Regions from separate parts of the Streptomyces sp. NPDC056231 genome, predicted to be linked through region 1. Evidence: riboswitches for the same ligand, from Rfam matches in the RefSeq annotation. Region 1 holds a riboswitch; the other holds the start of a gene.
The links. A riboswitch is a leader RNA that binds a small molecule or an ion and turns the genes downstream of it on or off. The one in region 1 is predicted to bind glycine.
Positions count from the first base shown of each region.

Region 2: it holds a riboswitch for glycine, as region 1 does, so the genes downstream of both, gcvP (aminomethyl-transferring glycine dehydrogenase) here and gcvT (glycine cleavage system aminomethyltransferase GcvT) in region 1, are expected to answer to the same signal.

Region 1 covers NZ_JBLVKW010000049.1:49,494-56,753, reverse strand. The annotation lists gene ACNPQM_RS29760 (ABC transporter permease) at 1-608, opposite strand, end outside; gene ACNPQM_RS29755 (enhanced serine sensitivity protein SseB C-terminal domain-containing protein) at 1,000-1,776, opposite strand; gene ACNPQM_RS29750 (enhanced serine sensitivity protein SseB) at 2,176-2,946, opposite strand; gene ACNPQM_RS29745 (AAA family ATPase) at 3,092-3,787, opposite strand; glycine riboswitch at 3,947-4,044, shown strand; gene gcvT (glycine cleavage system aminomethyltransferase GcvT) at 4,186-5,301, shown strand; gene gcvH (glycine cleavage system protein GcvH) at 5,371-5,748, shown strand; gene glyA (serine hydroxymethyltransferase) at 5,769-7,028, shown strand; gene ACNPQM_RS29725 (L-serine ammonia-lyase) at 7,185-7,260, shown strand, end outside.
Region 2 covers NZ_JBLVKW010000074.1:23,257-30,516, reverse strand. The annotation lists gene ACNPQM_RS35400 (MerR family transcriptional regulator) at 132-746, shown strand; gene ACNPQM_RS35395 (DNA polymerase IV) at 803-2,257, shown strand; gene ACNPQM_RS35390 (PRC-barrel domain-containing protein) at 2,182-2,562, opposite strand; glycine riboswitch at 2,664-2,761, shown strand; gene gcvP (aminomethyl-transferring glycine dehydrogenase) at 2,956-5,841, shown strand; gene ACNPQM_RS35380 (DUF5999 family protein) at 5,928-6,134, opposite strand; gene ACNPQM_RS35375 (hypothetical protein) at 6,475-7,068, opposite strand.

The sequences.
Region 1 (7,260 bases):
CCGAAGAAGCCGATCACCACGATCAGCACTCCCATCCTGACGCCCGAACCGGTGAGCCCCCACAGGGAATTGGGCACAACGGAGACGAGAGCGATGGTGAACAGCAGCTGCGGGAAGGCGAGCAGCAGGTCCATCAGCCGGCTGATGAGTGCGTCGATCCAGCCGCCGAAGAAGCCGGCCACCGAGCCGAGGACGCTGCCGATGATCACGGAGACCATCGCGGCGAGGAAGGCCACCAGGAGCGAGATGCGCGCGCCGTAGACGATGCGGCTGAACACATCGCGGCCGTTGGTGGGTTCGACACCCAGCAGATAGTCCGAACTCATCCCGCCGAAGGAGCCGGTGGGGATGCCGAGGTCCGGGTCGAGCAGATCCTCGTGGAATTCGTTCGGCGGGTGGCCGAGGAGATTCACGATCAGTGGTGCGAACACCGCGATCAGGATCAGCAGGAGCACGACCACACCGCCGGCGAGCGCCACCTTGTCGCGCTTCAGCCGTGTCCAGGCGATACGTCCTGGCGAACGGCCTTCAATGCTCTTGGCCGGGACATCGGCCGTGACATCGGCGGTCGCTGTCTCGGCCGCGCTGTCGTGCAGTGGTGCCGTCATCGTTGTGGGGACCCCTCTCGGCTCGACCGACTGTGGCCGGCCCGCGCCCGCCGCTGTAGCGGCTTGTTCACATCACAGGTGCAAGTCGCACGTTTGGTGCCGGTGGTACGGAAGTTGCAGGTGGTGCGAGTGGAGCAGTTCAACTGGTCCAACCAGAAGCTGACGGCCGCACAGGGCGCCGAGCGCTTCTTGTTCCGGGGAGTCTTCAACGCGTCGCAGATCACCCGCCAGCCCTGATGGGGAATGGATGCGCAACCGTGATGTGACCAGGTACCTTCCGTTATCCGGACGCCGTGATCGTCCCAGCGAACCAAGTCGGCACTCTTCGCCCAGATCGGGCAGGTGCCCCAACGGGGTTCATCCCGACGCCAATTGGCAGGCGCCCGAGCGGTCAGCCGTGGACCGGGGGGTAGCCGTAACCAACGGCGGGAGCGGGCGCGACGTGCGCCTCGCGGTCGTAGAACGGGCGGGAGTTGGCACGGAGCCACATCGCGACCGGGTCGTACTCGTCGGACATCGCGACGGTGGAAACGGGCAGCCCGTCCGGGACCGCGCCGATCGACTGCTGCATCATCGCGCGCACCGCGTCGACGGAGGTCTGGCCCGTGTCGTAGAGATCGAGACCGATGGCGAGGTACGGCACCCCGAGCGCGGGCTGCACCCAGGCCCGGCGCAGGGAGCGGATCGCGGGGGTGTGATGGGCGTTCCGCGAGAGAAGGGCGTAGAACTGCGGGATCTCGATGACCGGCTCCGTGAGCCGAAGCGGTCCCGCGGGCATCCGGTCGAGGCCGGTGGCGATACGACGCAGATCCAGCCACGGGATGCCGACGCCGCCACCGGGGGCGTGCGGGTTGAGCCAGATGCCCCAGCGGTCCGGGAAGAGAGCGCGGGCGATGTCGAGTCCGGTGACCACTTCATGGTCCCGGTTCCAGCCGCTGGCCGAGAGTTCCTGGGCAGAGGTCACACAGGGCGCGTAGCCCAGCCCGTCCACCTCGATGTTCCCGTACTGGGCGTCGGGCGAGCCCGCCCGGCCGTGCCAGAGCAGCATCCAGATCCGGTCGCCGGCGAGCGCCCGGAGCAGTGCCTCGTACGCGTCATAGCGCCCGGGCGTCACTTGGCGCAGCATGTGCTCGACCTGCCCGGCCGCCGCGGTGCCTGACGCACTCACCCTGGGTCCCGCCCCTCTTCGATCCACTGTGTCGGCCTGCCGCTCCCGGGGCACACGGGTGCGGCTAGTGGCCGAGGCACTAGCCATCAAACCAGCTTATGCGGCGCCCCTGACACCGACTTGACGCCACAGGCCGACGGTGTCGCGCCCGCAATCCCCGGAGTCGGGGACTCCGCGCCCAGTGCCCCTCCCGGCAGGCTCAGCCCCGTCGCGCCGCCCGACACGGCCGCTCGCTGTGCGTCGGCCACATGCCCTGGCAGCTCCTTCCCCGAGCTCCCGGCTCCGTTCGAGCAGGGGAGACCCCACCCCAGGACCTCCGGCCGCCTCGCGATCGCACGCACCGCACGCCGCCCGGCCCGCCCTACGGGCGGACGACGCTCCTTTCGAAACACGCCCTGGCTAGTGCCCCTCGCGCTGATAGAACGGCCGGATCCTGGCCCGCATCCAGTCGGCGACCGGGTCCTGCGCCACATCGAGCAGGACCAGATTGACCGGCCAGGGCACCTCGACACGGCCCAGTGCGCGGCCCAGGGCGTCCATCGGGGCGTTGCGCCCCGCGCCGTCCCAGGTGGAGAACTCGACGCCTATGAAGAGGACGGGATCGCCGCCCTCGATGCTGGCCAGCGTCCGGCGGGCGGTGCGCACGACGCCGCTCTCCTCGAATTCCCCGGCCGCGGCCGCGAGGAAGTCGACGGGCTCCTCCTGCCAGTCCGGCTCGTACAGCCGGACCCGCCCGCCGGTGGCCGGCCCGTCCAGCAAGGTGCGTCCGGCGCGGCAGAGCTCGGCGACGGCGGGCGGCGGCAGCGGCATGCCGACGGCGCCGCCCGGGTTGACCGCGATGCCGAGCTGCGGGGGCAGCCCGCGGGCGAATTCGACGGCGGGCGCCACGGTGAAGGACATACGGGTGCCGACGCACTGCAGGAACTGATGTTCGGAGCTGAAGACGGGGACGTACGGAGCGCCCTCGATCTCCACCGTCGGCAGATCGAGCGACGGGGCATCGGGGCCCCCGCCGTTGGGAAGCGGCACCCAGACCTGACTGCGGCCGAGCACTTCGACGAGCCGGCCGCCCGCCTCCGGGCTGCCGAGCGAGGCAACCAGCACCTCTTCGAGCTCATTGGCCGGCCATCCGCTCTGCGGATGGTTCTGGACCGGTGCCGGAATGTCCACTGCGCTGCTTCCCCTTCTCACCCGAGCCTTGCCGCAGAACAGTAACTCCGGCGCGCGCCTCCGCGCTGACGGACGACCGGGTACCGGCGCCTCTCCTGCGCGGATCATGCCGGGCGCGCGGGGCCTGATCCGAGAAGAAGGACCCTCAGGGCTGTCCCGTCATCCCCTGGGCGTCGGTGAACGTGATCCGCGCCAGCATCCCGGCCGCCTCCCGGTCCAGCAGCACCGCCGAGGAGCAACCGGGCGGCAGGTCGCCCGCCTCGGTGTCCCGCAGCAGCCGGCCGACGGCCCTGCGGTGCCGGGCGAAGGCGTATCCGGAGACTCCGCGCCCACGCTCGCGCTGGCCCTCCCTGGCCTCCTGAGGGGTGACGTCGAGCAGTACAAGATGCAGCGTGCGGCCGCGGCGCCGTGCCTGCCGGGCCAGCCAGCCCCGCACCCATGCCTGGGTCCCGCAGTCGTGGACGACGACGGACTCACCGGAGCACAGCGCCCGCCACAGCCCCCAGTAATGGGCGACGCGGACCAGCGGGCGGTAGAGGGCGTACGGGAGTAAGCGGGGCACCCGCCGCGCCCAGCGGTCCCGGGTGTCCTGGGAGTCGATGGCCCTTACGGCCACCGCCCGCCGGATCAGTGTCGACTTTCCGCCTCCGGGCAGCCCGGAGACCACCACCACATCGCCTGCCGCGAAATGGAGCCCGCACGGGCTGCGCCCGGCGCGCTCACGCAGGTCCCGCACGACGGGCGCATGCGTGCCCGGCAATTCCCGGGCGCGTGCTCCCGGCTGCGCGGGCATCGCGCCGTGCGCGACCCTCGCGGTCGTCGCGTACCGCTGCAACGTCATCGCCCTCCCCCTGTCGGGTCACCCACGTATGCCCAAGAAGTGTAAAGAAAAGGTAATGCGAGACAACCGTCCCACTACTTGTTCCGCGCATGGGGTACCGACGCCCCACTCTTCCGGAATGCGTGCGATGATGACCCGGCCAACTGCATAAAGGCCGCTTGAATCCGCGCGGGAGAGCTCCGGCCACAGTGTGTGCCGGGCGCCGAAGGAGCAAGATCCTCCCTTGAATCTCTCAGGCCCCGTACCGCGTGGATGAGGCAGATCTGAAAAGCGAGTCGCCCCGCGGCTCCACCCAAGGTGCAAGCCGAACCCCCAGGGGCCTCTCGGCGAACCTCTCAGGTTCCGATGACAGATGGGGAGGGGATCGTCCTCGTCGTCATGCCCTGGGAGCCACACCTATGAGCAACGCCCCCCGTCTCACCGCCCTCGACGCCCTGCATCGCTCGCTGGGCGCGACCATGACCGACTTCGCCGGCTGGGACATGCCGCTGCGCTACGCCAGTGAGCGCGACGAGCACAACGCGGTGCGCACGAAGGCGGGTCTCTTCGACCTGTCGCACATGGGCGAGATCACCGTCACCGGCCCGCAGGCCGCGGAATTCCTGAACTTCGCACTGGTCGGCAACATCGGCACCGTGGCCGTCGGCCGCGCCCGCTACACGATGATCTGCGCCGAGGACGGCGGCATCCTGGACGACCTGATCGTCTACCGGCTGGGCGAGACCGAGTACATGGTCGTCGCCAACGCCGGGAACGCCCAGATCGTGCTGGACGCGCTGACCGCCCGCGCCGACGGGTTCGACACCGAGGTGCGCGACGACCGCGACGCGTACGCGCTGCTCGCCGTCCAGGGCCCCGAGTCCCCCGCCATCCTGGCCTCGGTCACCGACGCCGACCTGGACGGTCTGAAGTACTACGCGGGCCTGCCCGGCACCGTCGCCGGTGTGCCCGCGCTGATCGCCCGTACCGGCTACACCGGCGAGGACGGCTTCGAACTGTTCGTCGCCCCCGAGCACGCAGAGCAGCTCTGGCAGGCCCTCACGGCGGCAGGCGCCTCCCGTGGCCTGATCCCGTGCGGTCTGTCCTGCCGCGACACGCTGCGCCTGGAGGCGGGCATGCCGCTGTACGGGCACGAGCTGACCACCGAGCTGACCCCGTTCGACGCCGGCCTCGGCCGGGTCGTGAAGTTCGAGAAGGAGGGCGACTTCGTCGGCCGCAAGGCCCTGGAGGCCGCCGCCGAGCGCGCCGAGACCGCCCCGCCGCGCAAGCTCGTCGGTCTGATCGCCGAGGGCCGCCGGGTGCCGCGCGCCGGCTACCCCGTCGTCGCCGAGGGCCAGGTCATCGGCGAGGTCACCTCCGGCGCCCCGTCGCCGACGCTCGGCAAGCCGATCGCCATCGCGTACGTGGACGCCGCGCACGCCGCGCCCGGGACCGCGGGCGTCGGAGTGGACATCCGTGGCAGCCACGAACCGTACGAGGTCGTCGCCCTGCCGTTCTACAAGCGCCAGAAGTGACGCATTCGCGTCTCACACCGTAAGACCGTCGTTCATCAGCACTCCCCCGCGTACAGGAGAATTCAGGTCATGAGCAACCCCCAGCAGCTGCGTTACAGCAAGGAGCACGAGTGGCTGTCGGCCCTCGAGGACGGTGTGGCCACGGTCGGCATCACCGAGTTCGCGGCCAACGCGCTCGGTGACGTCGTCTACGCCCAGCTCCCGGAGGTCGGTGACACGGTGACCGCGGGCGAGACCTGCGGCGAGCTCGAGTCGACCAAGTCCGTCAGTGACCTTTACTCGCCGGTGACCGGCGAGGTCACCGCCTCCAACCAGGACGTCGTGGACGACCCGTCGCTGGTGAACTCCGCTCCCTTCGAGGGCGGCTGGCTGTTCAAGGTACGCGTCGCGGAGGAGCCGAAGGACCTGCTCTCCGCCGACGAGTACACCGAGTTCTCCGGCAACTAAAGACTCCAAGGGACCACCTGATGTCGCTTCTCAACTCCTCCCTCCACGAGCTGGACCCGGACGTCGCCGCCGCCGTCGACGCCGAGCTCCACCGTCAGCAGTCCACCCTCGAAATGATCGCCTCGGAGAACTTCGCTCCGGTCGCGGTGATGGAGGCCCAGGGCTCCGTCCTCACCAACAAGTACGCCGAGGGCTACCCGGGCCGCCGCTACTACGGCGGCTGCGAGCACGTCGACGTGGTCGAGCAGATCGCCATCGACCGGATCAAGGCGCTGTTCGGCGCCGAGGCCGCCAACGTCCAGCCCCACTCGGGTGCGCAGGCCAACGCCGCCGCGATGTTCGCGCTGCTGAAGCCGGGCGACACGATCATGGGTCTGAACCTGGCCCACGGCGGTCACCTGACCCACGGCATGAAGATCAACTTCTCCGGCAAGCTCTACAACGTGGTCCCGTACCACGTCGACGACACCGGCATCGTGGACATGGCCGAGGTCGAGCGCCTGGCCAAGGAGTCCAAGCCGAAGCTCATCGTCGCCGGCTGGTCCGCCTACCCCCGTCAGCTGGACTTCGCCGCCTTCCGCCGCATCGCGGACGAGGTCGGCGCGTATCTGATGGTCGACATGGCGCACTTCGCGGGCCTGGTGGCCGCGGGTCTGCACCCGAACCCGGTGCCGCACGCCCACGTCGTCACGACCACCACGCACAAGACCCTCGGCGGTCCGCGCGGTGGCGTCATCCTGTCGACGCAGGAGCTCGCCAAGAAGATCAACTCTGCCGTCTTCCCCGGTCAGCAGGGTGGTCCCCTGGAGCACGTGATCGCGGCCAAGGCGGTCTCGTTCAAGGTCGCGGCGACCGAGGAGTTCAAGGAGCGCCAGCAGCGCACCCTGGACGGCGCCCGCATCCTCGCCGAGCGTCTGGTGCAGCCGGATGTCACCGAGGTCGGTGTCTCCGTCCTCTCCGGCGGTACGGACGTGCACCTGGTCCTCGTCGACCTGCGCAACTCGGAGCTGGACGGCCAGCAGGCCGAGGACCGGCTCCACGAGCTCGGCATCACGGTCAACCGGAACGCCATCCCGAACGACCCGCGGCCGCCGATGGTCACCTCGGGTCTGCGGATCGGCACTCCGGCCCTGGCCACCCGTGGCTTCCAGGCCGAGGACTTCACCGAGGTCGCCGAGATCATCGCGTCGGCGCTCAAGCCCTCGTACGACGCCGACGACCTCAAGGCCCGCGTGATCGCGCTGGCCGAGAAGTTCCCGCTGTACCCCGGTCTGAAGTAGTCCGGGTCACTTTTCGCACGTTTAGGGCGGGGCACCACGCACACTGGACAGTGAGCGCGGTGCCCCCACCCTTGTCCCGCCGCTCTTCGGACCGACCGGTCCGTACCGCACCGCCCGGCAGACAACGGCGTCTACCAACCCCTTAGGAGTCACACCGTGGCCATCTCGGTCTTCGACCTGTTCTCGATCGGCATCGGCCCGTCCAGCTCCCATACGGTCGGCCCGATGCGCG
Region 2 (7,260 bases), on a different contig from region 1:
CTTTCCCGGGAACGGGGCACGGCAAACCACCCTCCGGGTGATTATCACTCGGCGTGCCGAGTGTGGCGATCGTTGACGCACCCCAGGCGACTGCCTACCTTCGAGATGGCAGGTCAAGGACGGAGGTCGGCGTGAGAAACAGCGGCGACGGTACGGCAGCGGGTGGGCCGTACCGGCAGCACGGAAGTACAGCCGACCGCACCATCAGGCAACCGGTTCAACCGGCGGCGATGGCGGGGGACTCGGCAGTGATCGGCGACATCGGCTATCGCGGGCCGACGGCGTGCGCGGCGGCGGGGATCACCTATCGGCAGCTCGACTACTGGGCGCGCACCGGGCTCGTCGAGCCGAGCGTGCGGCCTGCCTACGGATCGGGCACGCAGCGCCTCTACAGCTTCAGGGACGTCGTCCTGCTGAAGATCGTGAAGCGGTTTCTCGACACGGGCGTTGCCCTGCAGAACATCCGCACCACGGTCCAGCATCTGCGGGCCCGGGGGTTCCAGGATCTTGAGCGGATGACGCTCATGAGTGACGGCGCGACCGTCTACGAGTGCTCCTCGCCCGACGAGGTCGTGGATCTGCTCCAGGGGGGCCAGGGGGTCTTCGGCATCGCCGTCGGCGTGGTCTGGCGGGATGTCGACGCCGCGCTGTCGCAGCTGCACGGCGAGCGGGTGGACACCGGCGAGACGCTGATCGGCAACAACCCCACCGACGAGCTTGCACGGCGGCGCAACCGCGCTGTCTGACGGGCCGCGGAGCGAGGCGCGGCGATTGTCAGTGCTGTAGGGCAGCATCGGATGATGTGAGAGCTGCGCCCACCATCCTGCATCTGGACATGGATGCCTTCTACGCCTCGGCCGAGCAGGCGGCGAAACCGAGCCTGCGCGGCAAACCGGTCGTGGTCGGCGGGCTGGGACCCCGTGGGGTCGTCGCCACCGCTTCCTACGAGGCGCGGCGCTTCGGGGTGCACTCCGCGATGCCGACCGCGCAGGCCCGGCGGCTGGCGCCCAATGCCGCCTATCTGGTGCCCCGCTTCACCCTGTACCGGACGGTGAGCGACCAGGTGATGGGGTTGCTGGGGCAGCTGTCACCACTGGTGGAGCCGCTCAGCCTGGATGAGGCGTTCGTCGATCTGGAGGCCGGCGGAACAGCCGACGACACCGCCTCGGCGCGGGCCATCGGCGAGCAGCTGCGCGACGCCATCAGAGCCGTCACCGGACTCACCGGCTCGGTCGGCCTCGCGGGCTCCAAGATGCTGGCCAAGATCGCCTCGGAGGAGGCGAAACCGAACGGGCTGCTGATCATCGAGCCGGGGACGGAACGGGAACTGCTCGCCCCGATGTCCGTGCGGATCCTCCCCGGCGTGGGCCCTGCCACCGGGGACCATCTGCGGCGGGCCGGGATGACCACGGTCGACGACCTGGTCACGGCCGGCGAGGCGGAGCTCGTACGGCTGCTGGGGAAGGCGCACGGCGTCGCGCTGCATCGCATGGCCCTCGGGTATGACGACCGCCCTGTTGTGGCCGAGCGAGACGCCAAGTCGGTGTCGGTCGAGGACACCTTCGACATGGATCTGCACGACAGGATCCGGGTCAGGATGGAGGTCGAGCGGCTGGCGGACCGTTGTGTCCAGCGGCTGCGGGCCGCGGAGCGCTCGGGCCGCACCGTGGTGCTGAAGGTGCGCAGATACGACTTTTCGACGCTCACGCGGTCCGAGACGCTCCGGGGGCCGACGGACGACCCCACAGTGGTCAGAGAGGCCGCTGCGCGGCTCCTGGAGGCTGTGGACACCACCGGAGGGGTACGGCTGCTCGGGGTTGGCGTCACGGGGCTCGCCGACTACACGCAGGAGGATCTTTTCGCCCAGGCAGCCGGTGAGCGGGCTGCGCCCGAGGTCCCGGCCCGGGAGACACCGGGCGCGGGCGGCCACGGGGACGAGCCGGCGGACGGAGCGCAGGAGCAGGAGACCGCCGAACAGCTCGCGGTCCGGAGCTGGCACGCCGGGCACGACGTATGCCATGACACGTTCGGCCACGGCTGGGTTCAGGGCAGTGGGGTGGGCCGGGTGACCGTGCGGTTCGAGGAACCCGGGTCACCGCCCGGCCGGGTGCGGACGTTCCGTGTCGACGATCCGGAGCTGCAGCCTGCGGATCCACTCCCGCTGGTGCGTGATCCGGCGGACTACTCGTCCTGGCCGGCCAGCCTGCCGAAGTCCCGGTCCGGGCCCGGCTCGTCGGACGGCGAGTCCAGGCCGTAGTGCCGGTAGAGCTGAAGCTCCTGTTCCGGCGAGAGATGGCGGCCCACGCCGAAGTCGGGTGCGTCCTTGATCAGCGCACGGTCGAAGGGGATCCGGAGCACGTCATCGACGAATTCGCTGGGCTCGAGCGGCACGAAGGCGTCCCTGCTGAACAGTCCGGTACGTACGGCTGCCCACTCGGGTATGCCGGTCGCGTCGTCGAGATACACCTCGTCCACAGTTCCGATCTTGGTGCCCTGGCGGTCGAATGCCTTGCGGCCGATCAGGCTGCGCGGATCGATGTCGGTCTGCACGGTCCCTCCCATTGGTCGCGGCTACTCCACAGGCTCTACGAAAGTGCAGATTCGGGCTATCGGCCACTTGAGAATTCCGTCGCGAGCCCCGCTGGTAGGCTGGTGATGGCTGCTGACCCCGTGCGGGAGAGCCTTCCGGAGCGCATCCGGCAGGCGCCGAAGGAGCAAATCCTCCCCGGAATCTCTCAGGCCCCCGTACCGCACGGACGAGGTCACTCTGGAAAGCAGGGCGGGTTTCGTGGCGGCAGCAGCCGGGACGGATCCCTCCCTCACCGACGGTGAAAGCCGGTCTGCCTCAGGGCGCACCGGTGAAGCTCTCAGGTTGAGATGACAGAGGGGGAGGCCGTCCGGGCACCCGCGCCGTGGTGCCCCTCGCAGGTCGTGACAGACCAGGAGGCCTCCACCATGACCCCCCGTCGCACTCCGCTCTCCCAGCTGGAGCAGGGCATCCCCTTCGAGCAGCGCCACATCGGCCCCGATGCCGAGGCGCAGGCGAAGATGCTCGCCCAGGTCGGTTACGGCTCGCTCGACGACCTCACCGCGGCCGCAGTGCCCGATGTGATCAAGAGTGCGGAGGCGCTGCAGCTGCCGTCGGCCCGTACCGAGGCCGAGGTTCTCGCCGAGCTCCGCTCCCTTGCCGACCGCAACCAGGTGCTCGCCCCGATGATCGGGCTCGGCTACTACGGCACGTTCACCCCGCCGGTGATCCTCCGGAACGTCATGGAGAATCCCGCCTGGTACACGGCCTACACCCCGTACCAGCCGGAGATCTCGCAGGGCCGCCTGGAGGCGCTCCTCAACTTCCAGACGATGGTCGCGGAGCTGACCGGGCTGCCCACCTCCGGCGCCTCGCTGCTCGACGAGGGCACCGCCGCCGCCGAGGCCATGGCGCTCGCCCGACGCGTCGGCAAGGTCAAGGACGGAGTCTTCCTGGTCGACTCCGACACCCTGCCCCAGACCATCGCCGTGATCGAGACCCGCGCCGAGCCGACCGGTGTCGAGGTCGTCGTCGCCGATCTCGCCGAGGGCATCCCGGCAGAGATCGCCGAGCGCGGTGTCTTCGGCGTGCTGCTCCAGTACCCGGGTGCCTCCGGCGCCGTCCGCGACATCAAGCCCGTCATCGAGCAGGCCCACGAGCTCGGCGCGATCGTCACCGTCGCCGCCGACCTGCTCGCCCTGACTCTGCTCACCTCGCCCGGTGACCTCGGCGCGGACATCGCCGTCGGCACCACGCAGCGCTTCGGTGTACCGATGGGCTTCGGTGGACCGCACGCCGGCTTCATGGCCGTCCGCGAGAAGTTCGCCCGCAGCCTGCCCGGCCGCCTCGTCGGTGTCTCCGTCGACGCGGACGGCAACAAGGCGTACCGCCTTGCCCTGCAGACCCGCGAGCAGCACATCCGTCGCGAGAAGGCCACCAGCAACATCTGTACCGCGCAGGTACTGCTCGCCGTGATGGCTGGGATGTACGCCGTCTACCACGGCCCCGACGGCTTGCGGACGATCGCGCAGCGCACCCACCGCTACGCCACGATCCTGGCCGAGGGCCTGCGCGCGGCCGGGGTCGACGTCGAGACCGGCGCCTACTTCGACACGCTCACGGTGCGTGTCCCCGGCAAGGCGGCGGATGTCGTGGCCGACGCCCGTGACCGCGGGGTCAACCTGCGTCTTGTCGACGCCGACCGGGTCTCCCTCGCGTGCGACGAGACCACCACACGTGCGCAGCTCGCCGCAGTCTGGGCCGCCTTCGGCGCCGACGGTGACATCGAGGCGCTGGACGCCGCTGCCGCCGACGCGCTGCCCGAGTCCCTGCTGCGCACCGATGAGATCCTCACCCATCCGGTTTTCCACCAGCACCGCTCCGAGACCGCGATGCTGCGCTACCTGCGCAAGCTCGCCGACCGTGACTACGCGCTGGACCGTGGCATGATCCCGCTCGGCTCCTGCACCATGAAGCTGAACGCGACCACCGAGATGGAGTCGATCACCTGGCCCGAGTTCGGCGCGCTGCACCCGTTCGCGCCGGCCGAGCAGGCGGAGGGCTTCCTCACGCTGATCCGTGAGCTGGAGGAGCGCCTCGCCGAGGTCACCGGCTACGACGCGGTCTCCATCCAGCCGAACGCGGGCTCGCAGGGCGAGTTCGCGGGCCTGCTCGCCGTGCGTGCGTACCACCGGGCCAACGGCGACGAGCAGCGGACCGTCTGCCTCATTCCGTCCTCCGCGCACGGCACCAACGCCGCGAGCGCCGTGATGGCGGGCATGAAGGTCGTCGTGGTGAAGACCGCGGACGACGGTGAGGTCGACGTCGAGGACCTCCGTGCCAAGATCGAGAAGCACCGCGACGAGCTCGCCGTGCTCATGATCACGTACCCGTCGACGCACGGTGTGTTCGAGGAGCACGTCGCCGACATCTGCGCCGAGGTGCACGATGCGGGCGGTCAGGTGTACGTCGACGGCGCCAACCTCAACGCGCTGGTCGGTCTTGCCAAGCCCGGTCGGTTCGGTGGCGACGTCTCGCACCTGAACCTGCACAAGACCTTCTGCATCCCGCACGGCGGCGGTGGCCCCGGTGTCGGTCCGGTCGGCGTGCGCGCCCATCTGGCGCCGTACCTGCCGAACCACCCGCTTCAGCCCGGCGCCGGCCCCGAGACCGGTGTCGGACCGATCTCGGCCGCGCCGTGGGGCTCGGCCGGTATTCTCCCGATCTCCTGGGCATACGTACGCCTGATGGGCGGGGAGGGCCTCAAGCATGCGACGCAGGTCGCCGTACTTTCGGCCAACTACATCGCCAAGCGTCTGGAGCCGCACTACCCGATCCTGTACACCGGCCCGGCCGGTCTGGTCGCGCACGAGTGCATCGTGGATCTGCGGCCGATCTCCAAGGCGACCGGGGTCAGCGTCGACGACATTGCCAAGCGTCTGATCGACTACGGCTTCCACTCGCCCACCATGTCGTTCCCGGTGGCCGGCACGCTGATGATCGAGCCGACCGAGAGCGAGAACCTTGCCGAACTCGACCGGTTCTGCGACACGATGATCGCCATCCGTGGCGAGGTCGAGAAGGTGGCCTCCGGCGAGTGGAGTGCGGAGGACAACCCGCTGACCAACGCCCCGCACACCGCCGCCATGCTCGGCGGGGAGTGGACGCACGCGTACAGCCGCGAGACGGCCGTCTTCCCGGCCGGAGTCTCGGCCGCCGACAAGTACTGGCCGCCGGTGCGCCGGATCGACGGTGCGTTCGGTGACCGCAACCTCGTCTGCTCCTGCCCGCCGCTGGACGAGTACGACAACTGACCCACCCGTTCGGGTGTGACCCGGGCATGCGTCGGGGCCGGTTCGGAGATCTTCTCCGGGCCGGCCCCATTTCTTACGGGCCGCGCTCAGGCGGCCTTCATCACCCGGCCGGAGTCCAGCGGCCGGTGCGGAGCGATGATCTGCCCGTCCGGGAGCAGCTCACCGGTGTCCTCGAAGAGCAGGACGCCGTTGCACAGCAGGCTCCAGCCCTGTTCCGGGTGGTGTGCCATCAGGCGTGCGGCTTCCCGGTCGGCTGAGTCGGCTGTCGGGCAGGGTGGCTTGTGCTGGCACATGGCTGGGTTCTTTCGCTGCGTCGTAGTGGGTGTCCTGCGGCTTGATGAAGTTTTCATGGCTGCCCCCCGTATCTGTCGGTCCGGTTCCAGTGTTGCCCCACGGGCGCCAATCCGCAGGGATTTCGCAGCAGCGGTGCTCCTCCTCTCATGACGCATCACCCGGGCGGACGGTTCAACACAACTGCACTGTCCCTTCGGGTGGTTCGGGATGGCCGGACCGGACTAGTCCGGATGGGGCCGGGGGCGCCCCGCTGTCCCGCGCTGCGTGTCCCGCAGCACTGTGCCCCGCCGCCGGAAACGGCGACTGGGCACAGTACGGCGTGCTGGAGGCGGGACGGGGTCAGGCGGGTGAACCGAGCAGGGGGCCGGGGCCGGGGGTGATGCGCAGGGTCATCACGGGGAGCAGATCGGCGACCCGGTGCGGGCGGTGTGCCGCGATACCCGGTGGGGCGGGAGCCAGCGGTACCAGAAGATCGGTGGGGGCGAGGGTGCCACCCGACGGGTCGGCCTCGATGTCCTCGTGCAGCCACAGCGCCAGCATGTAGAGCTCCGGGATGGACAGCATGCGGGGCTGGTAGCGGGGTGTCATGGTCTCCGTCTGGCGCAGGGCGAGCTCGGTCGATGCGATGTAAGGGCCCTCGAAGAAGTGCGAGAAGGCCCAGCCGTCCGGAGTGAGCATGGTGTCGGCCGCGGCGACGGCCCGCTCCGAGCTGCGGATCAGGAAGCGCCACGCGGTCAGCCGGGTGCGTGGCGCGAGCCCGCTCGGGCCGATCCGGTCCAGCACATGGACGGGGAGCGGGAGTTCGGGGCTCAGAGGTCCCTGGACGGACCGGAGAGCCGGGGTGCGGGCCTCGAGGACTGCGGTGGGTGAACCGAGTGCCGCGAGGACGCTGCGCAGGGCAGGCGCGGGAGCCGGGGGAACATGCAGCGGCATAGTGGGTTGCCTCTCACTTCGGAGACACGGTGATGCGTGGGCGGGTGCAGACGGCGCTGTCGGCGTGCGGGGCCAGAGGAGGCCGGTGACTGGGCCGGTGCGTCAACTCTCTGCCTCGTCCGCGGAGTTTATACGACACGTGTTCACGCAGCGTTTCCCCTAGCCGCCGCAGGTATTTCTGGCAAGGCGGTA